Regions from separate parts of the Nocardiopsis baichengensis YIM 90130 genome, predicted to be linked through region 3. Evidence: predicted binding sites of a transcription regulator. Region 3 holds the regulator's gene; each other region holds the start of a gene.
What was found. The regulator LexA, encoded in region 3, represses DNA repair genes until DNA is damaged. The targets are predictions, from matches to a motif close to TCGAACANNTGTTCGA.
Positions count from the first base shown of each region.

Region 1: recA (recombinase RecA) is a predicted target of LexA. The motif match lies at 3,547-3,562, and genes of this name have one in related genera.
Region 2: C892_RS0109260 (Rv2578c family radical SAM protein) is a predicted target of LexA. The motif match lies at 6,284-6,299, and genes of this name have one in related genera.
Region 4: C892_RS0125875 (DUF6504 family protein) is a predicted target of LexA. The motif match lies at 3,564-3,579, and genes of this name have one in related genera.

Region 1 covers NZ_ANAS01000009.1:371,493-379,278, reverse strand. Annotated here, with positions in the region: gene C892_RS0110250 (ATP-dependent helicase) at 1-1,593, opposite strand, end outside; gene C892_RS0110245 (DUF5957 family protein) at 1,807-2,040, shown strand; gene C892_RS0110240 (MFS transporter) at 2,132-3,313, shown strand; gene C892_RS30495 (DUF3046 domain-containing protein) at 3,310-3,504, shown strand; gene recA (recombinase RecA) at 3,742-4,941, shown strand; gene recX (recombination regulator RecX) at 4,934-5,512, shown strand; gene C892_RS0110220 (S9 family peptidase) at 5,541-7,724, opposite strand.
Region 2 covers NZ_ANAS01000009.1:126,352-134,137, forward strand. Annotated here, with positions in the region: gene C892_RS0109230 (LysR family transcriptional regulator) at 1-800, opposite strand, end outside; gene C892_RS0109235 (NAD(P)-dependent oxidoreductase) at 859-1,722, shown strand; gene C892_RS0109240 (LLM class flavin-dependent oxidoreductase) at 1,843-2,832, shown strand; gene C892_RS0109245 (SDR family oxidoreductase) at 3,210-4,010, shown strand; gene C892_RS30460 (alpha/beta fold hydrolase) at 4,082-4,237, shown strand; gene C892_RS0109255 (SAM-dependent methyltransferase) at 4,266-5,078, opposite strand; gene C892_RS0109260 (Rv2578c family radical SAM protein) at 5,204-6,274, opposite strand; gene C892_RS28715 (hypothetical protein) at 6,391-6,567, shown strand; gene C892_RS0109270 (O-acetyl-ADP-ribose deacetylase) at 6,657-7,175, shown strand; tRNA gene C892_RS0109275 (tRNA-Ile) at 7,273-7,346, opposite strand; gene C892_RS0109280 (malate dehydrogenase) at 7,615-7,786, shown strand, end outside.
Region 3 covers NZ_ANAS01000023.1:68,072-75,857, reverse strand. Annotated here, with positions in the region: gene C892_RS0119400 (vitamin B12-dependent ribonucleotide reductase) at 1-1,630, opposite strand, end outside; gene nrdR (transcriptional regulator NrdR) at 1,750-2,316, opposite strand; gene C892_RS0119390 (LysM peptidoglycan-binding domain-containing protein) at 2,727-3,308, opposite strand; gene lexA (transcriptional repressor LexA) at 3,632-4,318, shown strand; gene C892_RS0119380 (alpha/beta hydrolase family protein) at 4,667-5,764, shown strand; gene C892_RS0119375 (hypothetical protein) at 5,965-6,549, opposite strand; gene C892_RS0119370 (hypothetical protein) at 7,345-7,786, opposite strand, start outside.
Region 4 covers NZ_ANAS01000039.1:16,287-24,072, forward strand. Annotated here, with positions in the region: gene C892_RS0125865 (SPFH domain-containing protein) at 1-760, shown strand, start outside; gene C892_RS0125870 (serine/threonine-protein kinase) at 1,276-3,453, opposite strand; gene C892_RS0125875 (DUF6504 family protein) at 3,653-3,922, shown strand; gene C892_RS0125880 (LLM class F420-dependent oxidoreductase) at 4,113-5,132, opposite strand; cobalamin riboswitch at 5,310-5,440, shown strand; gene C892_RS0125885 (putative cobaltochelatase) at 5,497-7,641, shown strand; partial or broken gene cobO (cob(I)yrinic acid a,c-diamide adenosyltransferase) at 7,708-7,786, shown strand, end outside.

The DNA of each region.
Region 1 (7,786 bases), on a different contig from region 3:
CACCGCCAGCCGCTGGGCCCCCGGGCGGCCCGAGACGGTGCCGGCCTCCCGGTCCCACACCAGCCGCGGGCGCAGCTCGGCGAACTCGTCGGAGGGGTAGCGGCCGGAGAGCATGTCCAGCACCCCCGACAGCGCCGAGTCGGGAAGCGCGGCGAACGGGGCGGCACGGCGCACCAGCGCCGCCAGGTCCTCCACCGCCCACTCCTCCACCGAGGCCATCGCCACGACCTGCTGGGCCAGCACGTCCAGCGGGTTGGCCGGGACGGCCAGCTCCTCGATCGCCCCGGCGCGCATCCGCTCGGCCACCACCGCCGAGGCCAGCAGGTCGCCCCGGTACTTGGGGAAGACCACCCCGCGCGAGACCTCGCCCACCGAGTGGCCGGACCGCCCCACCCGCTGCAGGCCGCCGGCCACCGACGGCGGCGACTCCACCTGCACCACCAGGTCCACCGCGCCCATGTCGATGCCCAGCTCCAGGCTGGAGGTGGCCACCACGCAGCGCAGCCGCCCCTGCTTCAGGTCGTCCTCGATCGCGGCCCGCTCCTCCTTGGAGACCGAGCCGTGGTGGGCGCGCGCGATCACGCCGTCGGCGCCGCGGCTCGCCCCGGACGGGCCGAGCACCTGGGCCGGGACCTCCTCCGGGGGCAGCGCCTGCCGCGCCCGCTCCGAGGCCAGCTCGTTCAGCCGCGCGCACAGCCGCTCGGCCACCCGCCGGGAGTTGGTGAACACGATGGACGAGCGGTGCTCCTCGACCAGGTCGAGCACCCCCTCCTCCACGTGCGGCCAGATGGAGGTGCGGGCGGCGGCGTCCGCCTGCCCGGCCCGCCCGGGGTCGGGGGCGGCGGCGAGGTCGGCCATGTCCTCCACCGGCACCGAGATGCGCAGGTCCAGCCGGGGCGCCGACGGCGGTGCGACCACGGCGGCCGGGCGGGACCCGCCCAGGAAGGCGGCGACGGCCTCGTGCGGGCGGACCGTCGCCGAGAGCCCGATGCGCTGGGCCCGGCGGCCCAGCAGCGCGTCCAGCCGCTCCAGGGACAGGGCCAGGTGCGCCCCGCGCTTGGTGCCGGCCACCGCGTGCACCTCGTCCACGATGACCGTCTCGACCCCCGCCAGCCCTGCGCGGGCCTGGGAGGTGAGCACCAGGAACAGGGATTCGGGGGTGGTGATGAGGATGTCCGGCGGGGCGGAGGCCAGGGCCCGCCTTTCGGCCTGCGGGGTGTCCCCGGTGCGCATGCCGACGCGGATGTCGGGCACCGGGGCGCCGGAGCGCTCGGCCTCCCGCCGGATCCCCGCCAGCGGCGCCCGGAGGTTGCGCTCGATGTCGGCGGCGAGCGCCTTGAGCGGCGACACGTACAGCACCCGGCACCGCGCGGCGGGCTCCTCGGGCGGGGGAGCGGCGGCCAGGCGGTCCAGCGACCACAGGAAGGCCGCGAGCGTCTTGCCCGACCCGGTGGGCGCGACCAGCAGCGTGTCGCCGCCCTCGGCGATCCGGGCCCAGGCCCCCTCCTGCGCGGGCGTTGCTCCGCCGGGGAAGGCGGAGCGGAACCAGGCGCGGGTGGCGGGCGAGAACCGTTCGACCGGGTCGTGTGCCATGCCCCAAGTCTGCAATGGGGATCCGACGGTTTCCCGCAGGCCGCCCGGGGCGGCCTGCGTCCCGGCGCCGCGCGCCGCCTGCACCCCCGGGCGTACGCCGAAATGGGTCCGTGGGCCGATGCGCCGGGTGCGGACCGCTCCGTAGCGTCACCGGTGACCGAGGACGGAGCGCACGCGTCCTCCACGGATGCACGGACGCACGGAGAACGGGTGATGGTGATGAGGATCGTCGGGGCCGCGCTGCTCGGACTGTTCGGAGGATGGGTCGTCGGGTTCGCGCTGTCGGCGCTGGTGCACATTCCGCTGGGGCTGCTCGGGGTGCCCGACGGCACGCCCTGGGTGGTCGCCGTGGGCCTGCTGCCCTACGCGCTCGCCGTCGTGGGGCTGGTGGCCGTCCCGATCATTGTGGCCCGCAGGCGGGGGCACGAGCCCGAGGGCCAGGGGTGAGGGGCCCGGCCCGACCGCCCTTGCCTTCCCTGTGGGCCCGGCATAGGGTCCGATCATGACCTGGCGATGTTGACCTTCGGCCGAGACCCGGATCGCACGCAGCCTCTACCCGTACGCCTTCCTGGTCGACCTCATACCGCTGTACCCGCTGTACGTGCTGCTCTTCGCCGACAGCGGGCTCTCCGCAGCGCAGATCTCCACCCTGCTGATCATCTGGTCGCTCACGGCCTTCGGCCTGGAGATCCCCACGGGTGTGCTCGCCGACCTGGTCCCCCGGAACCGCCTGCTCGGCGCGGCCCCGCTGCTGTCCGCGGCTGGCTTCGCCCTGTGGACCTTTTTCCCGGCCTACCCCTCCTTCGCAGCGGGGTTCGCGCTGTGGGGGACCGGCGAGGCGATCGCCTCGGGGACGCGTCAAGCGCTCGTGTACGACGAGCTGGAGCGGGTCGGCGCCGCCGGCTCCTATGCCCGCCTCATCGGCCGCTCCCGTGCCCTGGGCACGACCGCCGTGGTGGCGGCCTCGGCCGTCGCGGCGCCCCTGCTGGCGCACGGCGGTTACACCGCCGTGGGGATCGCGAGCATGGCCGCCGCGCTCGCGGCGGTGCCCTTCGGCTTCTCCTTCCCTGAGCGGGCCGGGGAGCCCGACCGCAGGGCCGCCGGCCGTGCGGCCGACGGACCCGGTGCCGCCTCGCCCGCCGGGGTCCTGCGCACCGCCCTGTCCGAGGTGCGCCGCGCCCCCGGCGCCCGACCGGCCCTGGTCGCCGTGGCGGTGCTCATGGGCGCCGGCGCGATGGAGGAGTACCTGCCCGTCCTCGCCCGGTCCTTCACCGGGGACACGGCGCTGGTCCCGCTCCTGCTCGTGCCCGCCTTCGCCGCCGCGGCGGCGGGGGAGTGGCTCGCCGGGCGCGGAACCCGGCACGCCGCCGGCCTGACGGCCGCCGGGGCCGTGCTGCTCGCCGTCGGCGCGCTCACCGGGCACCCCCTGGGCATGCTTCCGGTGGCCGCCGCCTTCGGGGTGTTCGCCTGGGCGGCGGTGGCCGCGGAGACGCGCTTGCAGAACGCCGTGTCCGGCGGCGCCCGGGCCACCGTGCTGTCGATGTCGGGGGTCGGTGCCGAGGGCGTGGCGATCGCGGTGTTCGCCGCCTACGGCCTCGGTTCGGCGGCGGCCGGGCCGGGGACGCTGTTCGCCGCGGCCTCCCTGGCCTTCCTGGCGGTCGCCCCTGTCCTGCGCCGACGCACGGGGGGCGCCCGGTCGGCGCGATACTGGAGGGGATGAGACTGACGCTTTTCTGGGACCGCATGCACGAGCAGTTCGGCGAGGCGTATGCGGAGAGCCTGGCCAAGGACTACGTGATCGAGGGGCTGGGCTCGCGGACCGTGGCCCAGGCCCTCGCCGAGGGCGTTTCGGCCAAGGAGGTGTGGCGCCGCGTCTGCGACGCCTTCGACCTGCCCGAATCCGTGCGCTGAGCGCGTGCCCCCGACACACGCGGGCGGCCCGGGGACCCCCGCTCGAACAGAAGTTCGGGTAAGGTGGTCGGTGAGTCCGGGGTGCGCGGATGTGGCGCGAGATACCCCGCGGGCCGGGACGGCCCACCGGCAGGCGGGTGGCGCCGGGCCCCGCGGGACGGGGGCGGTCCGACCCGTCCACAGCGCGGCGAGCGCCGTCGCGGATTGTCGCGGCGACCGCATAGCGTCGCCTTCGAGATGAAGAAGAAGACACCGACCCAACAGGGGTTCCCCGTGGCAGCTGCAGACCGAGACAAGGCTCTCGAAACCGCGCTCGCGCAGATCGAGCGCCAGTTCGGCAAGGGCTCCGTGATGCGCCTGGGCGACGACGACCGCCCTCCGATCCAGTCGATCCCCAGCGGCTCCATCGCGCTCGACGTGGCGCTGGGCATCGGCGGCATCCCGCGCGGCCGCATCGTCGAGATCTACGGCCCCGAGAGCAGCGGTAAGACCACGGTCGCCCTGCACGCGGTGGCCAACGCCCAGCGCGAGGGCGGCATCGCCGCCTTCATCGACGCCGAGCACGCGCTGGACCCCGAGTACGCCAAGAAGATCGGCGTCAACACCGACGACCTGCTGCTGTCCCAGCCCGACACCGGTGAGCAGGCGCTGGAGATCGCCGACATGCTGATCCGCTCGGGCGCGGTCTCCATCCTGGTGGTGGACTCGGTGGCGGCGCTGGTGCCGCGCGCCGAGATCGAGGGCGAGATGGGCGACAGCCACGTGGGCCTGCAGGCCCGGCTGATGTCGCAGGCCCTGCGCAAGATCGCCGGCGCCCTGCACCAGACCGGCACCACCGCGATCTTCATCAACCAGCTGCGCGAGAAGGTCGGCGTCATGTTCGGCTCGCCCGAGACCACCACCGGCGGCCGGGCGCTGAAGTTCTACTCCTCGGTGCGCATGGACGTGCGCCGGATCGAGACCCTCAAGGACGGCACGGACGCGGTCGGCAACCGCACCCGCGTCAAGGTGGTCAAGAACAAGACCGCCCCGCCCTTCAAGCAGGCCGAGTTCGACATCCTGTACGGCGTGGGCATCTCCCGCGAGGGCAGCCTGGTCGACCTGGGCGTGGAGAACGGCATCGTCCGCAAGTCCGGCGCCTGGTACACCTACGAGGGCACCCAGCTGGGCCAGGGCAAGGAGAACGCCCGCAACTTCCTGCGGGAGAACGTCGACATGGCCCAGGAGATCGAGAAGAAGATCAAGGAGAAGCTCGGCGTCCCGGTGAAGGGCGACGACTCCGCCGACTCGGGGGCCGCCGGGGCGCCGGCCGGTGCCGCCGGTCCGGACGCCGCGCCGGACGCGGCCAAGGAGGCGCCCGCCAAGGAGGGGGCGGCGGCCAAGGAGCCCGCCGCCAAGCGCACCGCGAAGGCCAAGAGCGCCGCCGCCGATGCGTGACCGCACGTCCGATGGCCCCGGTGCCGCGCCGGGGTCGCAGGACCCGGCCCCGGAGGCCGGCGCCGGGGAGGGGGAGGACCCCGAGTCCTACGCGCGCACCGTGTGCCTGCGCCTGCTCACCACCGCCCCGCGCACCCGTGCCCAGCTGGCCGACGCGCTGTACCGGCGGGGCGTGGAGGAGCAGGTGGCCGAGACGGTCCTGGAGCGCTTCGGCGACGTGGGGCTGATCGACGACGCCGCCTTCTCCGCCGCCTGGGTGGAGTCCCGGCACACCGGGCGCGGCCTGGGGCGCCGCGCTCTGGCGGGGGAGCTGCGGCGGCGCGGCGTGGACGAGGAGACCGTGCGCGGCGCGGTCGACGACATCAGCGCCGACCAGGAGGAGGCCACCGCCCGCGGCCTGGTCCGGCGCAAGCTCGCGGCCACCCGGGGCCGCGACGACGCGGCCCGCGTCCGCCGCGCCATGGGCATGCTGGCACGCAAGGGCTACCCCGCCGGGCTCGCCTACCGCCTCATCCGCGAGGAACTGGAGGCCGAGGGCTCCGACCTGGAGCTCCCCGACCCGGATCTGTGACGGCCGGCGGCGCCCCGGCGCAGGGGCATCACCCGGTGGCGGGGGGTCCGCTCTCCGTGCCGGCCTCGGTGGTTCCCTCGCCGGCCGGGGACGACCAAGGGATCAGCTCCGGCGACTCCTGCCCGCCGCCGTCGCCACCGCTCCCGCCGTCCCCCGCGTCCTCGGTGCGCGCCGGTGCGGCCCGGGGGCCGGTGTCCTCCAGCTCCGGCAGCGGCTCGGCCTCCAGCTCCGGGTCGGGGTACTCGGTCACCAGCTCCACGCCGGGCACCCCCGGCGGGGTGAAGCCGAAGACCTCCCCGTAGAACGCCAGCTCCGCCTCCAGACCCCGCTCGACCGACTCGGCCGAGCCGAACCCGTGCCCCTCGCCCTCGAACTCCAGCAGCGCGTGGCGCACCCCGTTGTCCGCGAGCGCCTTGGCGAACTCCCGCGCCTGCTCCTTGGGCACGACCGCGTCCTCGGTGCCCTGCAGCAGCAGGACCGGCACCCGCACCCGGTCGGCCCTGGTGATCGGCGAGCGCTCGCGGTAGGTCGCCTTGTAGCCCGGCAGCGGCCCCACCAGGGTGTCCAGGAAGTGCGATTCGTAGTCGTGCGTGGTCGCCGCCAGCTGCAGCAGGTCCGCCACCCCGAACAGCGACGTCGCGCAGGCGAACGTCCGCCCGGAGGCCGCCAGCAGCGCGGTGTACCCGCCGGCGCTGGGCCCGCGCACCGCCAGCCGCTCGGGGTCGGCCTCCCCGGAGTCCACCAGCGCCTGGGCGACCGCCTCGGCGTCCTCCACGTCGACCACGCCCCACATGCCCGCGATCCGCTCGCGGTAGGTGCGGCCGAACCCCAGCGAACCGCTGTAGTTGACGTCCACCACGCCGATGCCGCGGCTGGTGAAGTAGGCCTTGAACAGGTCCAGCCCGCAGGTGGCGCGCCCCACCGGCCCACCGTGCACCCACACCGCATAGGGCGCCGGCCCGGCCGTGGTGCCCCCGGGCCGGGCCGGGGGGTACACGGTGGCGTGCACGGTCGCCCCGTACCTGCCGGAGAACTCGGTCCGGCGCGGCACCGGGAGCAGCTCCGGGTCGGGCAGTTCCTCGCGGCTGGAGCGCAGCACCGTCGTCCTGCCGGTGGCCGGGTCCAGCCGGACCAGGCTCTGCGGGGCGCGCGGACCCGAGGCCAGCCCCACCACCTGCTCGCCGTCGCCGTCCAGCGTCTCCCAGGTGGTGAACTCCCCGGTGTCCAGCGGCTTCAGCTCCAGGGTGCCCGGGTCGTAGACGGCGGGCGCCAGGTCGGCGTCGCCCTGCAGCACCACCAGGCGCCCGTCGGCCAGCGGGACGCACGAGCGCGCCCCCAGCGGCATCGGGCCCGGGGTGAACTCGTGCTCGTCGGGGTAGAGCGCGACCGCCTGCCCGGTCAGCCCGATCTCGTACAGGTTCCACCAGCCCGACCAGTCCGACACGAAGCGCAGCCGCGCCGGACCGCTCCACACCGGCTGGAGCACCGACTCGTCCACCCCGCCCTTGAGGGTGTAGGGCCGCTCCGCACCCTGCGGGCCCAGCGCGGCCACCCGGAGCTCGGTGCCGTCCCAGGGCATCCGGGGGTGGTTCCAGGCCACCCAGGCCAGATGCTCCCCGTCGGGCGAGGGCGTGGGCGAGGCGAAGAAGTCGGCGCCGGTGACCAGTTCGGCCACGGCGGAGGGGTCCTCGGCGGCCCGCCCGGACAGCGGCACCGCCACGATCGCGCGGTCCACCCGCCCGTCCTCGCCGTGCCGCTCGCGCACGCACACCACCCGGCGCCCGTCGGCCGACAGCGCCGGGTCGCCGTAGCGCAGGGCGCCGGGGAAGGGCGGGGGCGGGGTGAGCGGCCGGGGCTCGCGCGCGCCCCGGTCCAGCAGGTAAAGCCGCTGGTCCCCGGCGTCGGCGAAGACGATGCCGAAGCGGGTGAGCGCCTTGTCGTCGCGCCGGGGCACCGGCAGGAAGGAGCGCCCGCCGTACTCGTGCACCCGGGTGCGGGCGCTCCAGGGCGCCTCCAGCAGCTCGGCGGCGGCGCCGTCCGGACCGCAGCGCATCACCGTGGTGCGCCCGCCCTCCTCGGGGCGCGCCTCCTCCCACCAGACCTCGCCGCCGGCGGTCGCGGGGAACCCCAGGCGGCGGGTGCCTCGGGCGACGTCGCTCGCTGAGATCGGCGATGGCCAGGCGCCGTGGGGGGCCGTCACGCGGTCGGTCATAAGAGGATCTCTGCGTTCGCGGGGTGTATGTGTGGCATGTCGACCTTAGTGCCAAGGGGGGT
Region 2 (7,786 bases), on a different contig from region 3:
TCCACCGGCACCAGGACCACCCCGCCGTCCATCCGGGGGAAGCCGTCGGCCGCGAGCCCGGGGACCAGCGTCACCCCCAGGCCGGCCGCCACGTACCCGGCCTTGGCCGCCCACTCGGCGACCACGTGGCCGATCTCCGGCCGCAGGCCGCGCTCGGCGAAGGGCGCCAGCAGCGTCCCCTCCGGACTCCGCCGGCCCGCGATCCAGACCTCCCCCTCCAGCTCCTCGGGCCGCACCCGTTCGCGCCCGGCCGCGGGGTGGTCCGCGGCGACGGCGACGTACAGGGCCTCGTCCAGCAGGCGGACGGTCCGCACACCGCGCGGCTCGCGGCCCGCGGTGGAGCCGACCACGGCGACGTCGATCTCCCCGTCGGCCAGCAGCCGCTCCAGCTCCGGGGTGCGCGCCTCCTGCGCGGTCGCGTCGATGCCCGGGTGCCGGTCCCGCAGCGCCGCGAGCGCGCGCGGCACCAGGGCGACGTTGGCGGTCGGGAACGCGCCGGCCCGCAGGCGCCCGCCGCCGAGCTCGCGCAGTGCGCGCAGGTCGCGGCGGGCCTCGTCCAGCCGCCCGACCACCGCCTCGGCGTGGCCGAGCAGGACGCGCCCCTCCTCGGTCGGCCGCACCCCGCGCGCCAGCCGGTCGAACAGCGGCGCCCCCGCCTGCCGTTCCAGGGCCGCGATCTGCCGGGAGACCGCCGACTGGGTGTAGCCGAGGCGTTCGGCGGCGGCGGTGAGCGAGCCGGTCCGGGCCGCTTCGCAGAACACCGCGAGGCCGGCCAGAGAGACGCCATGAGGATCGAGCATGGCACCCATGCTAGACATTCGCTGGTCACATCGGTGGCGGCCCCCTAGCGTGAACGCCATGTCCGAGTCGCACACCCCTTCGCACAGCCCGTCCCCCGCCCGCACCGCCTTCCTCGGCCTGGGCGCGATGGGTTCGCCCATGGCGCGGCGGCTGATCGCCTCCGGCGCCGACGTGACCGTCTGGAACCGCACCGCGGCCAAGGCCGAGCCACTGGCCGCCGAGGGCGCCCGGGTGGCCCGCACCCCCGCCGAGGCGGCCGCGGGCGCCGACACCGTGGTCACCATGCTCGCCGGGCCGGAGGCCGTGGAGGCGGTGGCCGACGACCTCCTGCCCGCGCTCGGTCCGGGCGCGGTCCTGGTGGAGATGTCCGGCATCGGCCCGGCCGCCGCCCACCGCCTTGCCGACCGCCTCCCCGCCGACGCGGAACTGGTCGACGCCCCGGTCCTGGGCAGCGTCGACCGCGCCGCCCAGGGCGCCCTCTCGGTCCTGGCGGGTGGGCCGGTCGACCGGGTCCGGCCGCTGCTGGAGACGCTGGGCACCGTCCGCGCATGCGGGCCGGTCGGGTCCGGCTCGGCGCTCAAACTGGTGCTGATCAACGCGCTGATCGGCGGCGTGGCCGCGGTCGCCGAGGCCTTCGCACTGGCCGACGCCCTGGGGGTGCCCCGCGGGGAGGCGGCCGAGGCGATGGCCGCCACGCCCATGGCGGGGCCGCTGGCCCGGGCGACCTCCCGCGAGGCCGACTTCGCGGTCCGGCTGGCCGCCAAGGACGTGCGCCTGGCGACCGGGGCCGCCCGCCTGCCGGTCCTGGAGGCGGTCGGGGCGGCGCTGGAGGCCGACCCCGCGATCGCCGACGCGGACCTGTCGGCCCTCCTCGGCCCGGCGGGCGGGGTGACGGGCGGGGTGACGGAGCGGACGAAATAAGGAGGCCGGACGGTCGGTTGGGCGAAGGGCGGCCCCGCGCGGGCCGCCCGGCCGCACCGGCGCCCTCGGCGCCTCCCGTGCGGCCCGTCCTGCCACCGCCCCGTCGAAAGGCCGCCCGCCGTGTCCGAACCACTGCCGCTCTCCATTCTCGACCTGGCGCACATCCCCGAGGGCGGCAGCCCCCGGGAGAGCCTGGAGGCCAGCCTGGCGCTGGCCCGCGGCGCCGACGAGCTGGGCTATCGGCGGATCTGGTACGCGGAGCACCACAACATGGCCACCATCGCGTCCTCGGCCACCAGCGTGCTCATCGCGCACATCGCGGCGCACACCGACCGCATCCGCCTCGGGGCGGGCGGCGTGATGCTCCCCAACCATGCCCCGCTGACCATCGCCGAGCAGTTCGGGACCCTGGAGACGCTGCACCCGGGCCGGATCGACCTGGGCCTGGGGCGCGCCCCGGGCAGCGACCAGAAGACCATGCGCGCCCTGCGCCGGGACCCCTCGTCGGCCGACACCTTCCCCGACGACGTCGTCGAGCTGAAGGGGTACCTGACCGGAAAATCGGTCATCCCCGGGGTGGACGCCACCCCCGGCAAGGGGACCGACGTCCCGCTGTACATCCTGGGCTCGTCGCTGTTCGGGGCCGGACTGGCCGCCGCGCTCGGGCTGCCCTACTCCTTCGCCTCGCACTTCGCCCCGGCGGCGCTGGAGGAGGCGGTGGCCCTCTACCGGCGCGAGTTCACCCCCTCCGACCAGCTCTCCGAGCCCTACGTGATCGCCGGGGTCAACGTGACCGCCGCCGACACGAGCGAGCAGGCCCAGGAGCAGGCCCAGCAGGCCCGGCGACGGATGGCCGCCCAGCTGCTGGGGCGCGGGCGCACGCTCACCGCGGAGGAGGCGGACGCGGCGCTCGCCTCGCCGGCCGGGCGGCACATCGACCAGATGCGCACCTACTCGGCGGTGGGCGACCCGAAGGAGGTCGCGGCCTACCTGCGCGACTTCGCCGCCCATGCACAGGCCGACGAGGTGATCGCCGCCTTCCAGGCCGGTGACGACGGGGCGCGGCTGCGCTCGATGCGGCTGACCGCCGAGGCCACCGGCAACGGCTGACCGCCGGACCGGCCGCGCCGGACCCTGTGCCCGGCCCCGCGGGGGCGGGACGGGACGGGGCCCGGCGCCGTCCGCGTCGGCGGTCCAGGGCCGGCGGTTCGGGACCGGCGGCGCAGGCCCCCCGGGCAAGAACGAGGACGGACGTCTCACAGCGGCGAGCGCGCACGGTGGTCGTCCGAGCGCCGACCGCCGCAGGGAGCGGCCCCGCCCGTCCCTCGCCGGCGAGCGGGCGTGCCAGGCGTCTCGGGCCTCCCCGGCCAGGCCACGGTGTCCGGATCGGCCTCCCGTGCGAACGGCCGGGTGCGCAAGCGCGCAGAGGCGGTCGGGCGGAGGGCCGACGACCGTACCGCACCCGTTCTCCCCTAGGCTGTGGCGCCATGCCCCTCCAGAGAACAGCACTCGTCACGGGCGCCTCGTCCGGAATCGGCAGGGCGGTCGCCCACCTCCTGCTCAGCCGCGGCTACCGGGTCTTCGGGACCAGTCGCGGCCCCGACGCCGTCACCGACCCCGTCCCCGGGGTCGAGTACCTCGCCCTCGACCTGTCCGACGACGATTCGATCGCGGCGTGCGCCAAGGCCGCCGGGGAGGTCGACGTCCTGGTCAACAATGCGGGCGAGAGCCAGAGCGGCCCCATCGAGGAGCTTCCCCGTGACGCGCTGGAACGACTCTTCCAGGTGAACGTCATCGGCGCGGTCCGCCTGACCCAGCTCGTCCTGCCCGGGATGCGCGCGCGCCGCCGGGGCCGCGTGGTCATGGTCGGTTCGATGCTCGCGAGCTTCCCGCTGGCCTTCCGCTCCTCCTACGTGGCCTCCAAGGCGGCCCTGAAGGGCTTCGCGAACGCGGCCCGGCGCGAGGTGTCCCCGTACGGCGTCGGCGTGACCACGGTCGAGCCGGGGTCGATCAACACCGGCATCAGCGAACGCCGCACCCAGTACATCGCCGCGGACTCCCCCTACGCGGAGGAGTACCGGACGATGCTCTCGGCCCTCAACGCCAACGAGTCCGCCGGCATCCCCGCCGCGGCCGTCGCCGCGACCGTGGTCAAGGCCGTCGAGGCACCCCGCCCCAAGCCGCTGTACGCCGTGGGCAGCAACGCCCCCCTGGTGTTCGCCCTGCGGCGCGCACTGCCCCGCACCGCCATCGAACGGATCGTCTCCCGCAAGCACGGATTGCACTGAGACCGGAAGGCCGGGGCCTGCTCGAGCACCGGAAAACCGGTGGAGCACCCCGGCCACGGGCGGAGAGAGCCATGAACGAACCGTCGCGAGGAACCCTCCGGGTTCCCGGAGCGGAGCTCCACTACGAGATCCGCGGCGAGGGCCCGCTGCTGCTGATGGTCCCCGGCGGATCGGGGGTGGGCGAACCCTTCGACGCGGTGGCCGAGCGGCTGGCCGCGGAGCGCTGATCACTCATGCGGTCGGCCCGGGTGCGGGTCAGGGCTTGCGTGCCACCCCGCAGTACTGTTCGACGTCGCGGACGCTGCCGACCTCGGTGGGCAGGGGGCGCCAGCGGGTGGCGCTGACCACGCCCGGCTCCAGCAGTTCCAGGCCGTCGAAGTAGCCGGCCATCTCCTCGGTGGTGTGCGCCCGGTAGGGCAGGGCCGCGCCCTCGTTCCAGCGCCGCAGGGCCTCCCGTTCGGCCTCCCCGTCCGGCATCACCAGGTCGCACAGGGCCAGGAAGCTCCCGGGGGCGAGCGCGCCGGTGTAGGCGCGGACGAGGGAGCGGGCCTCCTCGTAGGAGGGGATGTGGCCCATGGTGCCGAGCACGGTCACCGCCACCGGCCGGTCGAAGTCGAGCAGTTCGGCCGCGGCCCCCAGCACGCCCTGGACGTCGCGCAGGTCGGCGTCGACGAACTCGGTCGCCCCGTGGCCGCCGCCGACCAGGAGCGCCCGGGCGTGCGCGACCACCATGGGGTCGTTGTCGACATAGACCACCCGGGCGTCCGGGGCGGCGCGCCGGGCCACCTCGTGGGTGTTGTCGTGGGTGGGCAGGCCGGTGCCGATGTCGAGGAACTGCCGGACGCCCTCCTCCGCGGCCAGGTGGGTGACGGCCCGCCGGAGGAACTCGCGGTCGGCTCGGGCGCCCTCGACGATCTGCGGGTAGGTCTCGATGACGTGGTCGCCGAGGGCGCGGTCGACCGGGTAGTTGTCCCGGCCGCCGAGCCAGTAGTTCCAGACCCGCGCGGAGTGGGCGACGGTGGTGTCGACACCGGAAGGGGCGGGCGGGTCGGCGGGGGTCTCGGGCATGGAGGGGCGCCTTCCGTTTCCATCGGGGGTCAGGACACTGGGGACCTTACCCTCCGGTAGGCGGGATCCCTTACGCCCCAGGGCCTGTCGGCGCCTGGCGGGGCGACCGGAACCGGCCGCGGGCATCACAGCAGCCGCAGCTGCCGGGGCGCCCGCACGGTGGCGGCCCCGTCCCGCTGCCGGTGGGCCCGGCGCCCGGAGGCCCCGCCGCGACCGCCGATGCCGTACCGGCGCGCGGCCTCGCGCACGCGGGCGGCGATCAGCTCGCGGTAGGGCGCCGGCGCGTAGGAGCCGTCCCCGTAGAGCTCCCGGTAGAGCGGGACGAGGTGCGGGTGCTCGCGGGCGAGCCAGGACGCGTACCACTCCCGGGCGCCGCCGGGGCGCAGGTGCAGGACGATCGGTGTGACGCTGCTCGCCCCGGCCTCGGCGATCGCGGCGACGGCGGCGTCGATCGCCTCCGGGGAGTCGGTCAGCCCCGGCAGGACCGGCGCCATGAGCACCGAGCAGCCCAGCCCCCGGTCGGCCAGGGCACGGACGGTGTCCAGGCGGGCGCGGGGCGTCGGAGCGCCGGGCTCGACCGACCCGGCCAGGGGCCCGTCGACGGTGCCCACGGAGACCGCCAGGCGCACGTCGGTGGTGCGGGCGGCCTGTTCGAGCAGGTCGGCGTCGCGCAGGACGAGCCTCCCCTTGGTGAGGACGGAGAAGGGGTTGGCGGCCTCGGCCAGGGCGGAGATGATCTGCGGCATCAGCCGGTAGCGGCCCTCCGCGCGCTGGTAGGGGTCGGTGTTGGTGCCCATGGCGATCGGCTCGCCGCCCCAGGAGGGGCGGGCCAGCTCGGCGCGGAGCAGCTCCCCGGCGTTGACCTTGACCAGGATCTTGGTGTCGAAGTCGCGCCCGGCGTCCAGGTCCAGGTAGGTGTGGCTGCGCCGGGCGAAGCAGTAGACGCAGGCATGGGCGCAGCCGCGGTAGGGGTTGAGCGTCCAGCGGAACATGGGTGACTCGCCGGGGACCCGGTTGATGATCGAGCGGGCGCGGATCTCCACCGCGACGGGTTCCCCGTCGCCCCCGGAGACGGGGCCGGCCCCGGGGCTCGCCAGCCCGGCGCGCCCGGTCCCCCGGTCGGGCACGGGGGCGATGTCCTCCACACCGAAAAGGGCGTCCGCGTCACGGCCCTCCCGAAGGTCTTCCCAGCGCATGCACGTCATTCGAACATGGATTCGAAACCGTGTCCAGTCGGCGCCCGCCTTGCCCGAGCGCGGCACGCCCCCTATGACTGGTGCGGGACTCCACGGAATCCGACGGTGAGGACGGCATGAGCGCGAAGAAGAAGAGCAAGACCCGCAAGGGCAGGCGCGGCAAGGGCGCGACCGAGATCCGCCGCGGCCCCACCCGCGACCCGGGCGGCACCGGGAACGTGGGGTGCGTGATCCTCGCGGCGGGCCTGGTCGTCGTGGCGCTGGCCATCGCGGCCTTCGAACTGCTGGGCTGAGCGCGGAGGGGATGCGCGGAGGGGATGCGCGGGCGGCCCCGGCCCGCCGCGCTTCCCCCGCACCGGGGCGGTGCCGTAGGAATCGGTGCATGGACATCGAACTCGTACAGGGCGACATCACCGAGCAGGAGGTGGACGCGGTCGTCAACGCCGCGAACTCGTCGCTGCTGGGCGGAGGGGGCGTCGACGGCGCGATCCACAGGCGCGGCGGACCGGAGATCCTCGCCGAGTGCCGCCGCCTGCGGGAGACGCGCTACGGCGAGGGGCTGCCCGCGGGGCAGGCCGTGGCCACGACGGCGGGCCGGCTTCCCGCGCGCTGGGTCGTCCACACCGTCGGCCCCGTCTACAGCGCGTCCGAGGACCGCTCGGACGTCCTGGCCTCCTGTTACGCCCGCTCGCTGCAGGTCGCCGACGAACTCGGGGCGAGGACCGTCGCCTTCCCCGCCGTCTCGACGGGCGTGTACCGCTGGCCGATCGAGGACGCGGCCCGCATCGCGATCGAGGCGGTCCGCTCCGCATCGACCGATGTGCAGACCTGCCGCTTCGTCCTCTTCGACGCGGCGGCCTACGCCGCGTTCGAGCGCGCGCTGGCGGATTCACCGGGCTGATCGCCGCTCGGCCGCCGCGGCGGACTCGCCGGGGGACGCCGGACCCCGGTGGCGGCAGGCGCCGCCCGCGCACCAGGGGCTCCGAGACAGGACGGGGTGGGGCGTGCGGGGCTCGAACCCGCGACCCAGGGATTATGAGTCCCCTGCTCTGACCAGCTGAGCTAACGCCCCCGGAATCGCCTGCTGTGCAGGGGATTCGCACACTCGGACGAGTCTAGCGCAGTAGCACGACCGTCACGCAGCGGAGGTTCCCCGTCCAAGCGGTGCGCGAACGCCCTCGGGGACGGGCGTCCGTACGCGCCCCGACCATGGGCAATAGGGTGGTTCCGCGCCCGCGGGCGCGTTCCCGTTCCTTGGGGCCGGGGGCGGCCGGTCGGGGCGGCGGGCCGCGAGGTAGCATCGCGGGTCGCACACACGTCACCAGGAGAAGAAGAAGGTCATGGCCCAAGTACCCGTCAATGTCACCGTCACCGGTGCCGCCGGCCAGATCGGCTACGCGCTGCTGTTCCGCATCGCCTCCGGCCAGCTGCTGGGTCCCGACACCCCGGTCAAGCTCCGCCTTCTGGAGATCCCGCAGGCCGTGAAGGCGGCCGAGGGCACCGCGATGGAGC
Region 3 (7,786 bases):
GGCTCGCCTGGGCGTTGCGCCAGCCGCTCTTCTCGCCGGTCTTCAGGCACTGCTGCCAGGCGTCGGTGGCCGCGGAGGCGATCTCCCGGTCCATCGCCCCGACGGTGCGCAGGTCGTCGTTGGCGGCGGCGTGCTTGCGCATGACCCGCTTGTGGGCGTCGGCGTTCTTGGCGTAGCCCTCGTAGGGCCCGACCACGCCGGCCAGCTCGGCGCTGCGCTTGTAGGCCGTGCCGGTCATCAGGGAGGTGATGGACGCGGCGACGGCGCGGCCGCCGTCGGAGTCGTAGGCGTGGCCGGTGGCCATGAGCAGGGCGCCCAGGTTAGCGTAGCCGATGCCCAGCTGGCGGAAGGCGCGGGTGGTCTCGCCGATCTTCTCGGTCGGGAAGTCGGCGAAGGTGATGGAGATGTCCATCGCCGTGATCACCAGCTCGGTGAGGCGGGAGAAGCCCTCGACGTCGAAGGTGTCGTCGTCCCTGAGGAACTTGAGCAGGTTGATCGAGGCCAGGTTGCAGGAGGAGTTGTCCAGGTGGACGTACTCCGAGCAGGGGTTGCTGGCGGTGATCCGGCCGCTCTCGGGCGCGGTGTGCCAGTCGTTGATGGTGTCGTCGTACTGGACGCCCGGGTCGGCGCACTCCCAGGCCGCCTTGGCCATCGACCGGAACAGGCTCTTGGCGTCGACCGTGCCGGTCTCCTCGCCGGTGGTGCGCGAGCGCAGGCCGAAGTCGGTTCCGTTGTCGACCGCGCGCATGAAGGCGTCGGAGACCCGGACCGAGTTGTTGGCGTTCTGGTACTGGACGCTGAACATGTCGGCGCCGCCCAGGTCGACGTCGAAGCCGGCGTCGCGCAGCGCGCGGATCTTGTGCTCCTCGCGCGACTTGGTCTCGATGAACTCCTCGATGTCGGGGTGGTCGACGTCGAGGACGACCATCTTGGCCGCGCGGCGGGTGGCGCCGCCCGACTTGATGGTGCCGGCCGAGGCGTCGGCGCCGCGCATGAACGACACCGGGCCCGAGGCGGTGCCCCCGGAGGACAGCAGCTCCTTGCTGGAGCGGATGCGGGACAGGTTCACCCCGGCCCCGGAACCGCCCTTGAAGATGATCCCCTCCTCCTTGTACCAGTCGAGGATCGACTCCATGGTGTCGTCCACCGACAGGATGAAGCAGGCCGAGACCTGCTGCTTGGAGGCGGTGCCCACGTTGAACCAGACCGGCGAGTTGAAGCTGAACAGCTGGTGCACCAGCGCGTACTTCAGCTCGTGGTCGAAGACCTCGGCGTCCTCCTCGCTCGCGAAGTAGCCGTGCTCCAGCCCGGTGCGGGTGTACATGCCCACCACCCGGTCCACGAGCTGCTTGAGGCTCCACTCGCGCTCGGGCGTGCCGACCGCGCCGCGGAAGTACTTGCTCGTGACGATCTGGGTCGCGTTCATCGACCAGGCGGCGGGGAACTCGACGCCCTTCTGCTCGAAGTTCACCGAGCCGTCCCGCCAGTTGGTCATGACCACATCGCGGCGCTCCCACTCGACCTCGTCGTAAGGGTGGACGCCCGGCGTGGTGAAGACGCGCCGCATCTTCAGGCCCTTGCGCCGGCCTCCGCCACCCTTGCGCGTCGTCGCGCCGGTGGTCTCGGTCATTCTGCTCCCCCTGCTCTCGCCCTCGTGTCGCATCGCCCGGCCGCCCGCCGTGCGCGGCGGGCCGCCGGGCCCTTCTCGTGCCGTGCCCGCCCGACCGGGCCCTCGGCCGCCGTCCGGCCCTACCGCTCGGCGGAGGCGACGGCGCGCGCCGTGTCCCCGCCGTCCTCGGCGTTCCGGGTGTCCTGGGTGTCCTGCGAACGCGCGGCGCCCCCGGCGCCCCCGGCGCCTTCGATGCCCCCGACGCGCTCCGAGCGCAGCCGCGCGATCTCGTTCTCGAAGTCGGCCAGGGACTCGAAGCCCCGGTAGACCGACGCGAACTGCATGTAGGCGACCTCGTCGAGCTCCTGGAGCGGGCCGAGGATCGCCAGTCCGATCTCGTGCGCGGGGATCTCGGCGACCCCGCGGCAGCGGATCTCCTCCTCCACCCGCTGCCCCAGCACCGCCAGGGCGTCCTCGGTGACCGGGCGGCCCTGGCAGGCGCGCCGCACGCCCGCCACGATCTTGCTGCGGGAGAAGGGCTCGGTCACCCCCGAGCGCTTCTGCACCATCAGCAGCACGGTCTCCTGGGTGGTGAACCGCCGCTCGCACTCCGGGCACGTCCGGCGGCGGCGGATCGCCGAGCCGTCGTCGGTGGACCGGCTGTCGATCACCCGGCTGTCCGGATGGCGGCAGAACGGACAGTGCATGCCGACACGCCTCCCAGTCGTCTCTCCCGCAGGAATCCCCGTCGCCGCTCCCGATCGCGGAGCGCCCCGCCGTGCGCGGGCCGCCTCCACGGGAGTCGCGCGCTCACCGAAGGGGCCCACCGCGCGTTCGGCGCGGGTCGCCCCGAAGAGCCGTCACCTACTAAAGCACAACTTCTAGGCTGATTCTTCCATGGCGAGCACTAGATCTTGTGGTCAACTTACGAGCGCCTCGCGCCCGCGCGCAAGCCCTCCCGCGGCGGGTCGCGACGGATCCGCAGGTCAGGGACGGCGAACCGGCGCACCGCCCCGGGCGTGTCGGTCCCGGGCGCCGGCAGGCCCGTGGGAAACGACACCCGGGGACCCTCCGGGTCCCCGGGTGTCGGCGGTCGTCACGCGGCAGGCGCCCCTGGTCAGCGGGCGGGCAGGCGCAGCTCCTGGCCGGGGCGCAGCTCGGGCCCGCGCAGTCCGTTGAGCTCGACGATCTCGTGCACGGTGCGGCGCACGTCCTCGCCGGGACGCGCCTGCTCGGCGATGTCCCACAGGGTATCGCCGTCGCGCACGACCACCGTCGGCTCGGCGCCGCCCCCGAAGACCGCCCCGGCGGCCGAGGCGGAGGCGGGAGCCCCTACGGCGGCGGAGGTGAGCACGGCCAGCGACAGCGCGCCACCGGCGCCGGCCGAGGCGAGTGAGAGGACGGCCACGCGGCCGCGCCGGCTCAGCCCGGCCCAGTGGCCGCGCAGCGCGGCGGCGGCGCGGGCGCCGACGGGGCGGGCGCGCGGGTCCGGGCCGGGCAGGGACCCGGCGGCCGCCTCCCCGGGCGCGGGCCCGTCGGGCTCCAGGGGGAGCTCGGGCAGCGCGGAAAGCGCGGAGGACCGGACGGGGCGGGCCCTCCACTCGGGCACCTCCACCGCCCAGTCGTAGAGGACGGGCCCGTCGTCGGGCCTCCTCGGACGCGGGATCGCGGTTCTGGGGTCAGGCGAGGGTTCGGACATGGTCGCCCCCTTCGAACACCAGCCGTTTAGAACTGATGTTCGACTAATACCGCAACGGCCGGATTTTTTCATCACCATCTCGAACGTTTGTTTGATATCGCCGTGAGCAGGCACTACCGTTGGACGTGTCTCACTTCGGCATCGGCGCGGCGCACCGGGGACGCGGTCGCGGCCGTCGGCGCCGACGTGCCACGGTCGGGACGCGAGCCCCCCGACGCCCAACACGCCACCACCGACCGCCGAGGAGGCCGGCCGTGCCGGAGGAGAAGCACCGAACCCAGGAACCCCGATCGGGCAGGGACGGCGCGGAGGCGCTCGGACCGGTGCCGGTCCCGGCGGAGGCGACGGGCGCGCAGGCGGACGCACCGGCGCTGACGGCTCGCCAGCAGAGCGTCCTCAACTGCATCCACCGCTACGTACGGCAGCGCGGATACCCGCCGTCGATCCGGGAGATCGGCGACGCCGTGGGTCTGTCGAGCCCCTCCAGTGTCGCGCACCAACTCAAGGTGTTGCAACGCAAGGGCTACCTCCACCGCGACCAGAACCGCCCCCGCGCGGTCGAGATCCGCATCCCCGGCCAGCCGCCCGTGCGCTCCTGGGACGAACTGGAGGGCGAGCCCCGCGCCGATGAGACCCGTTCGGCCCACGTCCCGCTGGTCGGCCGGATCGCGGCGGGCGGCCCGATCCTGGCCGAGGAGTCGGTGGAGGACGTGTTCTCCCTGCCCCGGCAGCTGGTCGGCGAGGGGCGGCTGTTCGTGCTGACCGTGGTCGGGGACTCGATGGTGGACGCCGCCATCACCGACGGCGACATGGTCGTGGTCCGCCAGCAGCCGGTGGCCGAGAACGGGGACGTGGTGGCGGCCCTGCTCGACGACGAGGCCACGGTGAAGGTGTTCCGGCGCGAGGGCGGCCACGTCCTGCTGATGCCGCGCAACGACGCCTACGAGCCGATCGACGGCGACCAGGCCACCATCCTGGGCAAGGTCGTGGCCGTGATGCGGCGCATGTAGCCGCTGTGGCCGCACCGACGGCGCCGCACCGCGCCGCATAACGACTTCGCCTCTCTTCGGAACGGCCCCGTGACCACCCCCGGTCGTCACGGGGCCGTCGCCGTATCGGTATCCGACAGAGACGTCCCCGAGCGCCGGCGCAGCGCCCCGGTCCGCGCGCCTCGCCCCCTGCGGCCCGCCCGCGCCCACACCTGACGGACGCCCCTGCTGCCCGTGTCCCCCGCACCTGACGAAACCGCCCCCCGTACGACAGCGCCGCGGCGCGGCCCCGCGAGCCCCGCGGACGGCCCCCGGCGCGAGCGGCCCTGCCGACCGCTACGCGCCCGCGGGGCCAATACGGTGGGGTCCATGCCGAGCCGATCCTCCGTCGCCCCGACCCGCTCCCCCCTGCGCGCCGCCGCCGTCGCGGCCGCCGCCGCGCTGCTCGCCTCCGGGTGCGGACCGGGCGGCGGGGCCGAGGGGGCCGCCCCGCCCGGGGCCGATCCCGTGGAGCAGGAGGTCTCCTTCACCAGCGGCCCGGACACCCTGCACGGCACCCTCGCCCTGCCCCCGGACGCCGACGGGCCCGTGCCCGGCGTCCTCATCGTCTCCGGCAGCGGCCCCACCGACCGGGACGGCAACGCACCGGCCCGCCCGGACGCCGACACCAACCGGAACTTCGCCCGGGTGCTGGCCGAGGCCGGGGCGGCCTCCCTGCGCTACGACAAGCTCGGCAGCGGCGAGACCGGCACGGGCTCCCGGGACGAGGACGCGGTCGTGGGCTTCGACGACTTCGAGGCGCAGGTGGCGGCCGCCTACGCCGAACTCGCCGCCCGGCCGGAGGTGGACCCGTCCCGGCTCCTGGTGCTGGGGCACAGCGAGGGCGCACTGTTCGCGCTGCGCTCCCCCGGGGCCCTGGACGGCCCGGAGCCCGCCGGCCTGGTCCTCGCGGCCCCGCCGGGCACCCGCTACCTGGACCTGATCGACCGGCAGCTGACGGGACAGCTGCGCCGCGCAGAGGCCCAGGGCGGCATGGAGCAGAGCGACGCCGAGGAGCTGCTCTCCGACGCCCGGGTGTCCACCGCCCGGCTGCGGGCCGGGGAGGACCCGCCCGAGGACCTGGACCCTGCGCTGGCGGGACTGTTCGGCGAGCAGAACGCCGAGTTCCTCCGGGAGATCGACGCCCTGGACCCGAAGGAGCTGGCCTCGGACCTTCCGGGGGGCATGCCCGCGCTCGTCCTGTGGGGAACAGAGGACTCCCAGGTCGACGGCGCCGAGGTGGACCGATTGGTGCAGGGCCTGGAGGAAGGCGGGCGCCCGGGTGTGGAACGCGTCGACATCGAGGGCGCGGACCACGTGTTCCGCGAGTACGACGACAGCCCCGGGGCCGTGGTCCCCGACGCCGACCGCCCCTTCGCCGACGAGGTCTCCCCTGCCGTGGAGGACTTCCTCGACCGGACGCTCTGACCCCTGTTCACGGGGCCGCCTCAAAGCACGGTGGTGTGCGCGGGCTCCCCTCGGCCGGTCGTGTCCGCCGGCGCGGTGGACCCCTCCGGCCCCCGGCCGCCCGCACCGACACCCCCGTTGATCTCGGGAGAGTCGGGGTAATACCGGCGAGTATTACCCCGGCTTCCCCGAGATCAACGCCAAGGAGGGCGCGTACCCGGCTATTCCAGTTCGGCATCGAGTTCGGACTGGAGGTCCTTGGCCAGGCGCTTCGCGCCGTCGACCATGTCCGCCTCGGAGACCGGCTCGGTTCCCTCGAAGTCGGCGGACGACGTGTAGCACGTCTCCGCGTACAGGTTCATTCTGCGCACCCCGACGCAGCCCCACCCCAGGGGGCCGTTCTCCTGCTCGAACCAGGAGTAGGCCTCGTCGCCCAGGCCCGACAGGGCCGTGCGGTCGCGCCGCTCCGAAGCCCCCTCCAGCAGCCCGGCGGCCGCCTCCTCGGCGGACGACTGCGCGTCGGCCTCGGTGCGCACCAGGACCACGCGCGCGGCCGACGGAGTGTGCGGCGAGTCCTCGGTGGTCGCCCACCGGCACTGCACGCCCTGGCGCTGCGGCTCGGGCAGGCCGCCGATGCCCTCATCGATCTCGGCCTCGTGCTCGGGCACCAGCCCGTCGAGGGTCTCCCCCTCGGCGGCGGCGCACTCGGGCAGCTCCTCGAAGCCCGGGTCCACACCGGTCAGGGCGAACACGGCCCACACCCCGCCGACCAGCAGGGCCAGCGCGGTGGCGGCGAGCGCCGTCACGGCCGCGATCGCGCACCCGCGGCTGGAGCGCGGCTCGCCGGCCACAGCGGGCGGAACGCTCGGCGGGGGTGCAGGGGGCGCGTGCGGGCCCCCCGGAGGCGGGCTCCCCGGCGGCGGACCGGTCGGAGGGGCGGACGGGACGGGCCCCGCCGGAGGTGGTCCGGGCGGAGTCGGCCCGGGACGCGGGTGACCCGGGTACGGCCTCCCCTGCGGGCCCGGGTGCGGGACGTGGGAGCCGGGAGCCGCCTGGGACGCTCCGGCCTGCGGAGCGGGCCCGTGGTGAGGTCTCGGGTGCCCGCCGGGGGCTCCGCCCGGTGCGCTCTCCTGCCCTCCATGGAACGGGACGCCCGGGGCCTCTTCGGGGACAGGGGCGACGCCGGCCGGAGCCGCCTGCGGTCCCGATGAGGCTCTGTACTGCTCCTCCCGGGAAACGGCCCCCCGAACCGGGGCATCCTCCCGGGTTTCGGCCCTGCCCGACGGAGCACCATCCTGCGGCTCCGACCGGACCGCGGCCGGCTCCTCCTGGGAACCGGGTCGCGGGACCGCTGCGTCCTCTGCGGGCTCTGCGCCCTCCCGGGGACCGGCCGTGGCTTCCGGAGCACCGTCCTGGCCAGGGGCCTCCTCAGGGGCCTGGCCGGGCTCCTGTGATCGGTCCATGAACGACTCCCCTAGTCCCGGTCTCGGTCGGCGCCCCGCGGGCTCTCCTGGCATCGGGGACTCCGATGCACGCGGGGCCGGGAACGGTTCCCTTCCCGGCCCTGCTCACAACGGTCCCACCGCGGCCCCGCGCCGGCCTCACAGCGACGCGGCGATCGCCTCCGCCGCCTCGGCGGCCCCCTCGCGGGCCCGCCCCTCGTCCATGGCGCCGCCGCCGGGGTCCCCTGCGCCGGTGTAGACGACCCGCACCACCAGGTTCGCGTCGCGGAACACCGCCTCGCCCGCGGACCCGGCCGGGCTCGCCCTGCCCAGCAGCGCGCCCTCGCCCAGTGCGGCCGGTGCGACCACCTCACCCCGCTGGAAGGGCTCCAGCGCCGCCACCGCGCCGGCGGCGGCCGCCGCCCCGGTGGTGTCCCCGGAGGCGTCGGTGAAGTGGGCCCGGAACTCGACCTGGAGCGTCCGGGGCGCCGCGTCGGTGCCCACCGAGGTCCAAGCGCAGCGCACCGCGTCGGAGTCGGGCATCAGCCCGCCGCCGGAGGTGTCCAGCGAGGCCTCGTCGACCAGGTCGGCCACCGTCTCC
Region 4 (7,786 bases), on a different contig from region 3:
GATGGACCTGGAGCGCACGCTGACCTCCCGGGAGGAGATCAACACCAAGCTGCGCGGCGTGCTGGACGAGGCCACCGGCAAGTGGGGCATCCGCGTCAACCGGGTGGAGATCAAGGCGATCGACCCGCCGCCCACCATCAAGGAGGCGATGGAGAAGCAGATGCGGGCCGAGCGCGACAAGCGGGCCGTGGTCCTGCACGCGGAGGGCGAGCGGCAGCAGCGCATCCTCACCGCGGAGGGCGCCCGCCAGCAGGCGATCCTGGAGGCGCAGGGCGACCAGCAGGCGCGGATCCTGCGTGCGGACGGCGAGGCCCAGGCCGTCGAGCGGGTCTTCCAGGCGGTGCACCGCAACAACGCCGACCCCAAGCTCCTGGCCTACAAGTACCTGGAGACGCTGCCTGCGCTGGCCAACGGCGAGGGCAACACCTTCTGGGTGATCCCGGGCGAGCTGACCTCGGCGGTGCAGAACGTGACCCGGGCCTTCGCCGGGGAGGCGGGCGCCGCGTCCGACGGCGGCGGCGAACAGGGCGGCGACGAGAGCGCGGGGCGCTCCGAGCGCACGGACGAGCTGGAGGAGGGCGCGACCCCGGAGCTGACCTCGGGCGTGTACGGCGACCGTGCCTCCCGGTCCGCAGCGGACGAGGCCGCCCAGAGCGCGGCCGAGGCGGTGGAGAGCGCCCGCAGGGCGGCGGAGGCGGCCGCGGCCGGAGGGACGGTCTCCGACTCCGGCATCCCGGAGCAGAGCGGCGGTGAGCGCTGAGTCCTCCGACACCGGGACGGGGGCGCCGGAGCGCCCGGGCAGGACGGCGGTGAGTCCCGCCCCTCGCCGGGGCGCCGGGTGTGCCGGGTTCCCGGGTGGTGACGGGGGAGGGACTTCCGGCGGGGAGAGACAGGTGCACCGGTAGGGAGGCCACGGCGGCCGCCGGTGTGTGACGCCAGGGCGGCGCTGCCGTGTCGGGGGTGAAGAGCACGGACGAGGGCGCGCGGGCTACGGGGCCCGGCCACGGACGAGGACGCCGGGGCGCCGGTGCCGTCGGCGGGGCCCGGTCCGGTGCGGGCGACCGTTTCGCCGCACCGCCTGCGGGCATGGGGCGCACACCGTGCCCATTCGATACGCCGGGTCGTGACGCCAGGGACCCGGCCGGACGCGGAGGTGGCGGCCTGAGCGGGTCACCGTCCCCTCCGGCAGTGGACGAGGCGGCCCCGTACCGATGACGCCATAGGGGGCCGGGGCCGGTCTCTGCCCAAGACCTCGAGGAACCGCGGCCCCGGGCATCAGCCCTCGCTCGATTCGGAGTCCTCTTGGGGCTCCTCGTCCTCCGTGGCGGGGGCGGTCTCCATCAGCTTGTAGTCGTCGAACAGGGCGACCGCGTCGTCGCCGCTGCCGCCGGAGCGGGTCAGCAGGAGGCCGGTGCCGCGGCCCAGGATCGGCTGCTCGTCGGTGGCCTCGGCCACGAACTCGCCGTTGAGCCAGGCGCGGACGGTCACGACGCCGTCCTCGAGGTCCTGGCCCTCCTCGACGGTGCGGTCGCAGGTGATCTGCAGGGTGTTGACGGCCTCGTCGCCCGACTCGTACCCGGGGACCTCGGTGATGCCGGCCAGGGTGCCCTGCCCCTCCTCGGACCCGCCGTTGCGCCGGATGACCAGCTCCTTGCCGTCCTTGCGGAGCATGACCTCGTACTGGCGGTAGTCCTCGTCGTAGCGGTCCTCGTCGGCGTCGTAGCTGAAGCAGTACATCCCCGCCTCGGCGTACTCGGGGCCGGAGTCCCACCGCAGGTCGGCCGAGGCCGCCATGTGCACCGGGTGCTTGTCGCCCAGCGGCGCGTAGGCCCGCACCCACGGCTCGTCCTCGTCGGCGCGCATCGCGAAGGCCTGGTCGGTGTGGCCGGTGGTCGAGTCGTCCTCGAACTCGTAGTCGTACTTGTCGGTCCACGAGGTCTCGCCGCTGTCGAAGTCCTGCTGGTAGACGCTGCGGGCCTCGGCGGGGAACGCCGGGTCGCGGTTCAGGTAGAGGGCGGCCCCGCCGGCGGCGAGCAGCACGAGCACCGCGCCCCCGCCGATCAGGGCCATGACGGGCTTGGAGCGCCGCTTGCGCCCGCCGGGCGGCACCTGGCCGCCGGGCGGGGTGCCCGGTCCTCCCGGTCCTCCCGGTCCTCCCGGTCCGCCGGGGCCTCCGGGACCGCCCGGACCGCCGACACCGGCCGCCGCGAAGGGCGCGGGCCCACCGTGCGGGGGCGAGGGCGCACCCGGGCCGCCGGCACCGGGAGGCGCACCCGGGCCTGCGGGGGCGCCGGGGCCGTACGCCTGCGGGGGAGCCCCGTACGGCGGCTGCTGCGGCCCGGAGGGGACGGCCCCGTGCGGGACGCCCGGCACGGGCTGCTGCGGGCCGGACGGGGGGTGCGGCGCGTACGGCGCGGTCGGCGGCGCCGCGGCGGTCTCCTGCGGGGACGGGCCCTGCGGGCTCGGCCCCTGCGGCGGGAGCGCGGCGGTCGGCTGGGCCTGGAGGTCGGCGGTGGGGGTGTCCTCCTCCGCCGACGGTGCGGCCACGGCCTGCGTGGGGCGCGCGGTAGACGGCGGCGTCCAGGAGCGCACCAGCGTCTGGTCGACCACCGAGGCGCTGGGGTCCTCCTTGCCGACCAGGCGGTTGAGGAGCTGCTGGGCGGTCGGGCGGCCGGCCGGGTCCTTGGACAGGGCGGCCGCGACCATGTCCCGCAGCGGCGGCTCCAGGTCGCCCAGCTCGGGGGCCATCGAGGAGATCTGGTGCAGCACCGCCGGGACGCTGGGGGCGTCGAAGGGGGCGCGGCCGGTCCCGGCGAAGGTGACCAGGCAGCCCCAGGAGAAGATGTCGGAGGCGGGCGTGATGTCGTCGCCCGCGATGAGCTCGGGGGCCAGGTAGGCGGGGGTGCCCATGAGCTGGCTGGAGCGGGTGACCGCGCCCTCGTCCTCCATGGCGCGGGCGATGCCGAAGTCGATCACCTTGGGGCCCACCGAGGACAGCAGCACGTTGGCCGGCTTGAGGTCGCGGTGGATCACCCCGGCGCCGTGGATCGCGGTGAGCGCCGCGGCCACGCCCATGGCCAGGCCGTCCAGCGTGCCGCCGACCATCGGCCCCTCGGCGGCGATCGCCTCGGCCAGGTTGGGGCCCGGCACGTACTCGGAGACGATGAACAGCGGCTCGCCGTCCAGGCGGGCGTCGAGCACGCCGGCGGTGGAGAACCGGGCCACCCGGCGGGCCGACTCCACCTCCCGGCCGAAGCGCCGCCGGAAGTCCTCGTCGTCGGCGAGGCCGGGGTGGATGAGTTTGACCGCGACCCGTCGGCCCTGTGCGGTGCGGGCCAGGTAGACGGTGCCCATGCCGCCGCGCCCCAGCCGGCCCAGGACCGTGTAGTCGCCGAGCTCGCGGGGGTCGCCGGTGCGCAGGGGTCTGGCGCTGTCGTGCCCGTTAGACGTCACTGTTCCGAAGTTCCTTTGCGGGTCGCGATTCGCCGTCATAGCGTACCGACGCCGCGACCGCCCGGGTATCGGTGCTTCGGTCCCCGCGGCCGGACCGGCGCCGCTATGATGGGAACACGTGTTCGAAGCCTGTCCTTCCCCGCAGGCTCTGGTCGTGCTGTCGGCGCAGCGGTGCCGGCGCCGGAAGGGGAGGAGGCCGATGAGCCGGGTGTACGGCGCGCAGATCGACGTGGTGGAGAAGGAGGGGCGGCCGGTCCGCTTCACCTGGAGCGGGCGGATCCACACCGTGCGCCGGGTGATCGACCACTGGGTGACCCTGCGGGCCGAGTGGGCGGCGGAGGCGGGCGAGCGGCTGCCGCAGCGGCGCCACTGGCGGGTCGAGGCGGGCTCGGACCGCTCGCTGGGCGTCTACGAGCTGCGGCACGATGTCGTCGCGGGGTCCTGGACGCTGGTGCGGGTGCTGGACTGATCCGCAGGGGCCCACCGGTGCTGCCCTCCGGGGCCTCGGGCGCGGGGCCCGTCGAGTGCGTGCGCGGCATGGGCAGGGCCGGCGGGAGGCGCCCGCGGTCCGGTCGCCGATCCGCTTCGGCGGCCGGAGGCGGAACGGAATGCGCGCCCCCGCGGGTGACGCCCCTCCCTGCTCCGGTCGATGGGCGGGCTCACCCCAGGACCATGTCCCGGAGGGCGCGCAGGGTGGGTTCGTCGCGCACGCCGGCCACCACCAGCGTCGTGACGGGGGTGCCGCGCCAGGCCTCCAGCCGCTCGGCGATCCGGGGGAGCGGGCCCACCAGGCACAGGGCGTCGGCGAGTTCGTCGGGAACGGCGCTCACCGCCTCGCCGCGGCGGCCCGCCAGGAACAGCTCCTGCACCTTGCGGGCGGCGTCGCCGAAGCCGAGGCGGACGAAGACCTGGAGGTGGAAATTGCGGCGGGCGGCGCCCATGCCCCCGATGTAGAAGGCCAGCGGCGCCTTGGCGGCGTACAGCGCGGCCGCGGTGTCGGTGCCCGGAACGACGGTGACGGTGCAGGCAATGTCGAAGCCGGGGGGAGCGGCGGCCAGGGCGTCGGCGTACAGGGCGGGGCTGCGCTCGGGGTGGAAGAACATGGGCGCCCAGCCGTCGGCGGCCTCGGCGGCGAGGGCGACGTTGCGTGGGCCCTCGGCGCCCAGGTAGACGGGGATGCGCGGGCGCAGCGGGCGGGTGATGGGCTTGAGCGGCTTGCCGAGCCCGGTGCCGCCGGGCAGCGGCAGGGGGTAGTGCGGCCCGTCGGAGACGACGGGGCCCTCGCGGCGCCAGACCTGGCGCATGATGTCGAGGTATTCGCGGGTGCGCTCCAGGGGGCGGGGGAAGGGACGGCCGTACCAGCCCTCCACGACCTGAGGTCCGGAGACGCCGATGCCCAGGCGCAGGCGCCCGCCGGAGAGGTGGTCGAGGGTCAGGGCGTGCATCGCGGTGGCGGTGGGGGTGCGGGCGGAGATCTGTGCGACGGCGGTCCCCAGACCGATCCGCCGGGTCTGCGCGCCGTACCAGGCGAGCGGGGTGAAGGCGTCGGAGCCGTAGGCCTCGGCGGTCCACACCGAGTCGTACCCGAGCGCCTCGGCGGTGCGCACGGTGGCGGAGGCGTCGTCGCCTTCGGCCCCCCAGTAGCCGAGGGCGAGCCCGATCCTCATGTCCGCGGCCACGGCGCCTCCCCAGGGGGTCGGGTGGCCTGCATGGTAGAACGCGTTCCATTTCGGGGGGAAGGGCCTGTGCCGGAGGGCGCCGTCCGGGGCGGCCGGGGCGGGCCGGGCGCCGGTTCGACCCCTGGCCGGAAACGGCCCGGAACACGCCGTATGAGACTGTGTAGGGCGGTGCCGAGGCAGGAACGCCGGTGTGAAGCCGGGGCGGACCCGCCACTGTGACCGGGGAGCGGACCCGCGGGAGGACGCCACCGCCGATGTGTGCGGCGGGAAGGCGGCGGGCGAGCGCCGATCCGGGAGCCAGGACACTGCACGGCGCCGCGACCGACCCCTATGGGCGTGGACTCCCGAGGAAGGACTGACCCGCGTGAGCGCTACCGCTCGCTATCCCTTCAGCGCGGTCGTCGGCATGGACGACCTGAAACTTGCCCTGCTCGTCAACGCGGTCTCCCCGGCGGTCGGCGGGGTCCTGGTCCGCGGCGAGAAGGGCACCGCAAAGTCGACCGCGGTGCGCGCACTGGCCACGCTGCTGCCCGACCAGCAGGCGGTGGCCGGGTGCCGGTTCGGCTGCGACCCCGACGCCCCCGACCCCGAGTGCCCGGACGGCCCGCACCCCGCCGGCGCGGTCCCCGAAGACCGCCCGGCCCGGCTGGTGGAGCTGCCGGTGGGCGCCAGCGAGGACCGGCTCGTCGGCTCCCTCGACATCGAGCGCGCCCTCACCGAGGGCGTGACCGCCTTCGAGCCCGGCCTGCTCGCCGCCGCGCACCGCGGGGTTCTGTATGTGGACGAGGTGAACCTGCTCCACGACCACCTGGTCGACCTCATGCTGGACGCGGCCGCCATGGGCACCTGCCACGTCGAGCGCGAGGGCGTCTCGGTGCGGCACGCCGCCCGGTTCATCCTGGTCGGCACCATGAACCCCGAGGAGGGGGAGCTGCGGCCGCAGCTGCTGGACCGCTTCGGGCTGACCGTGGAGGTCGCCGCCACCCGCGACCCGGCCGAGCGGGCCGAGGTGGTGCGCCGCCGCCTGGCCTTCGAGACCGACCCCGCCGGGTTCGCGGCGGGCTTCCAGCACGAGGAGCGCGAGCTGGCCGAGCGGATCCGCGCGGCCCGCAAGCGGCTGCCCGGCGTGGTGCTCACCGACGCGGCGCTGCGCCAGGTCACCGCCGTGTGCGCGGCCTTCGAGGTGGACGGGCTGCGTGCGGACATCGTGACCGCGCGCGCCGCGATGGCGCTGGCCGCCTGGCGGGACCGCACCGAGGTCACCTCCGACGACGTGCGCGACGCCGCCCGGCTGTCGCTGCCGCACCGCCGGCGCCGCGACCCCTTCGACGCTCCGGGCCTGGACGAGGACCGGCTCTCCGACGCCCTGCAGGAGGCGGGTGAGCAGGACCCAAAAGGCTCTGAGGACGACCCGGACGGCCCGGGGAGTCCAGACGGCGGCGGACAGGGCGGCGACGGCGGTGACGGCGACGACGGCGGTGACGGGAACGGCGGTGACGGCGGCGGGCAGGGCCCGGCGCCCGAGGCCGGCGAGGCCCGTGAGGACGACGACGGCCGCGACGGCGGCCCCGAGGAGTCCGCGCAGGAGGGCGAGGCGCCCGCCGACCCCCCTCCCGGCCGGCCGCAGGAGCGGCCGGACGGGGAGGACGGGGAGAACGAGCAGCGGAAGCGCGCCGGCGCCGGAGGCGAGCAGTCCTCCGAGGCCGGCGAGACCTTCCGTCCCCGGCTGTTCAGCGTCAAGGGGATCGGCGCGGGCGCGCCCGGCCGCCGCTCGCGGGCGGAGACCCCGTTCGGCCGCGCCTCCGGCGCCCGCCGGCCCGGCGAGGGCCGCGGGCCGCTGCACCTGAGCGCGACGCTGCGCGCGGCCGCACCGCACCAGCGGGCGCGCGGGCGCACCGGTGCCGGCCTGGTCCTGCGCCGCGGCGACCTGCGCGAGGCGGTGCGCGAGGGCCGGGAGGGCAACCTGGTGCTGTTCTGCGTGGACGCCAGCGGGTCGATGGCGGCGCGGCAGCGCATGCGGGCGGTCAAGGGGGCGGTGCTGAGCCTGCTCCTGGACGCCTACCAGCGGCGTGACAAGGTCGGGCTGGTGACCTTCCGCGGCCGTGAGGGCCGGGTGGAGCTGCCGCCCACCTCTTCGGTGGAGGCGGGGGCACGGCGGCTGCACGACCTGCGCACCGGGGGGCGCACCCCGCTGGCGGCGGGGCTGCTGCAGGCGGCGGACGTGCTGCGCGTGGAGCGGCTGCGCGACGCGCGCCGCCGGCCGCTGCTGGTGCTCGTCACCGACGGGCGCGCCACCCACGGCGGCCTCGACGACGCACTGCGGGCGGCGGCGTGGATCGGCGCCCAGGACGTGCAGACGGTGGTCGTGGACTGCGAGTCGGGGCCGGTCCGCCTGGGGCTGGCCGAGCGGCTGGCGGCCCAGGCCGGAGGCGAGGCGGTCCGCCTGGAGGAGCTGGGGGCCGAGGCCCTCACCGGGCTGGTGCGCGGCACACGCGGCCGCGTCGCCTGAGGGCGGCCCGAGACCGGCCTCGACCCCGCACCCACCACCGGGCATCGGAACAGAAAGCAGGAAGAGCACATGCCTCAGGGCAAACCCAACTACGTCCCCGACGACGGGCTGACCACGCGGCAGCGGCGGCACCGGCCGCTGGTGG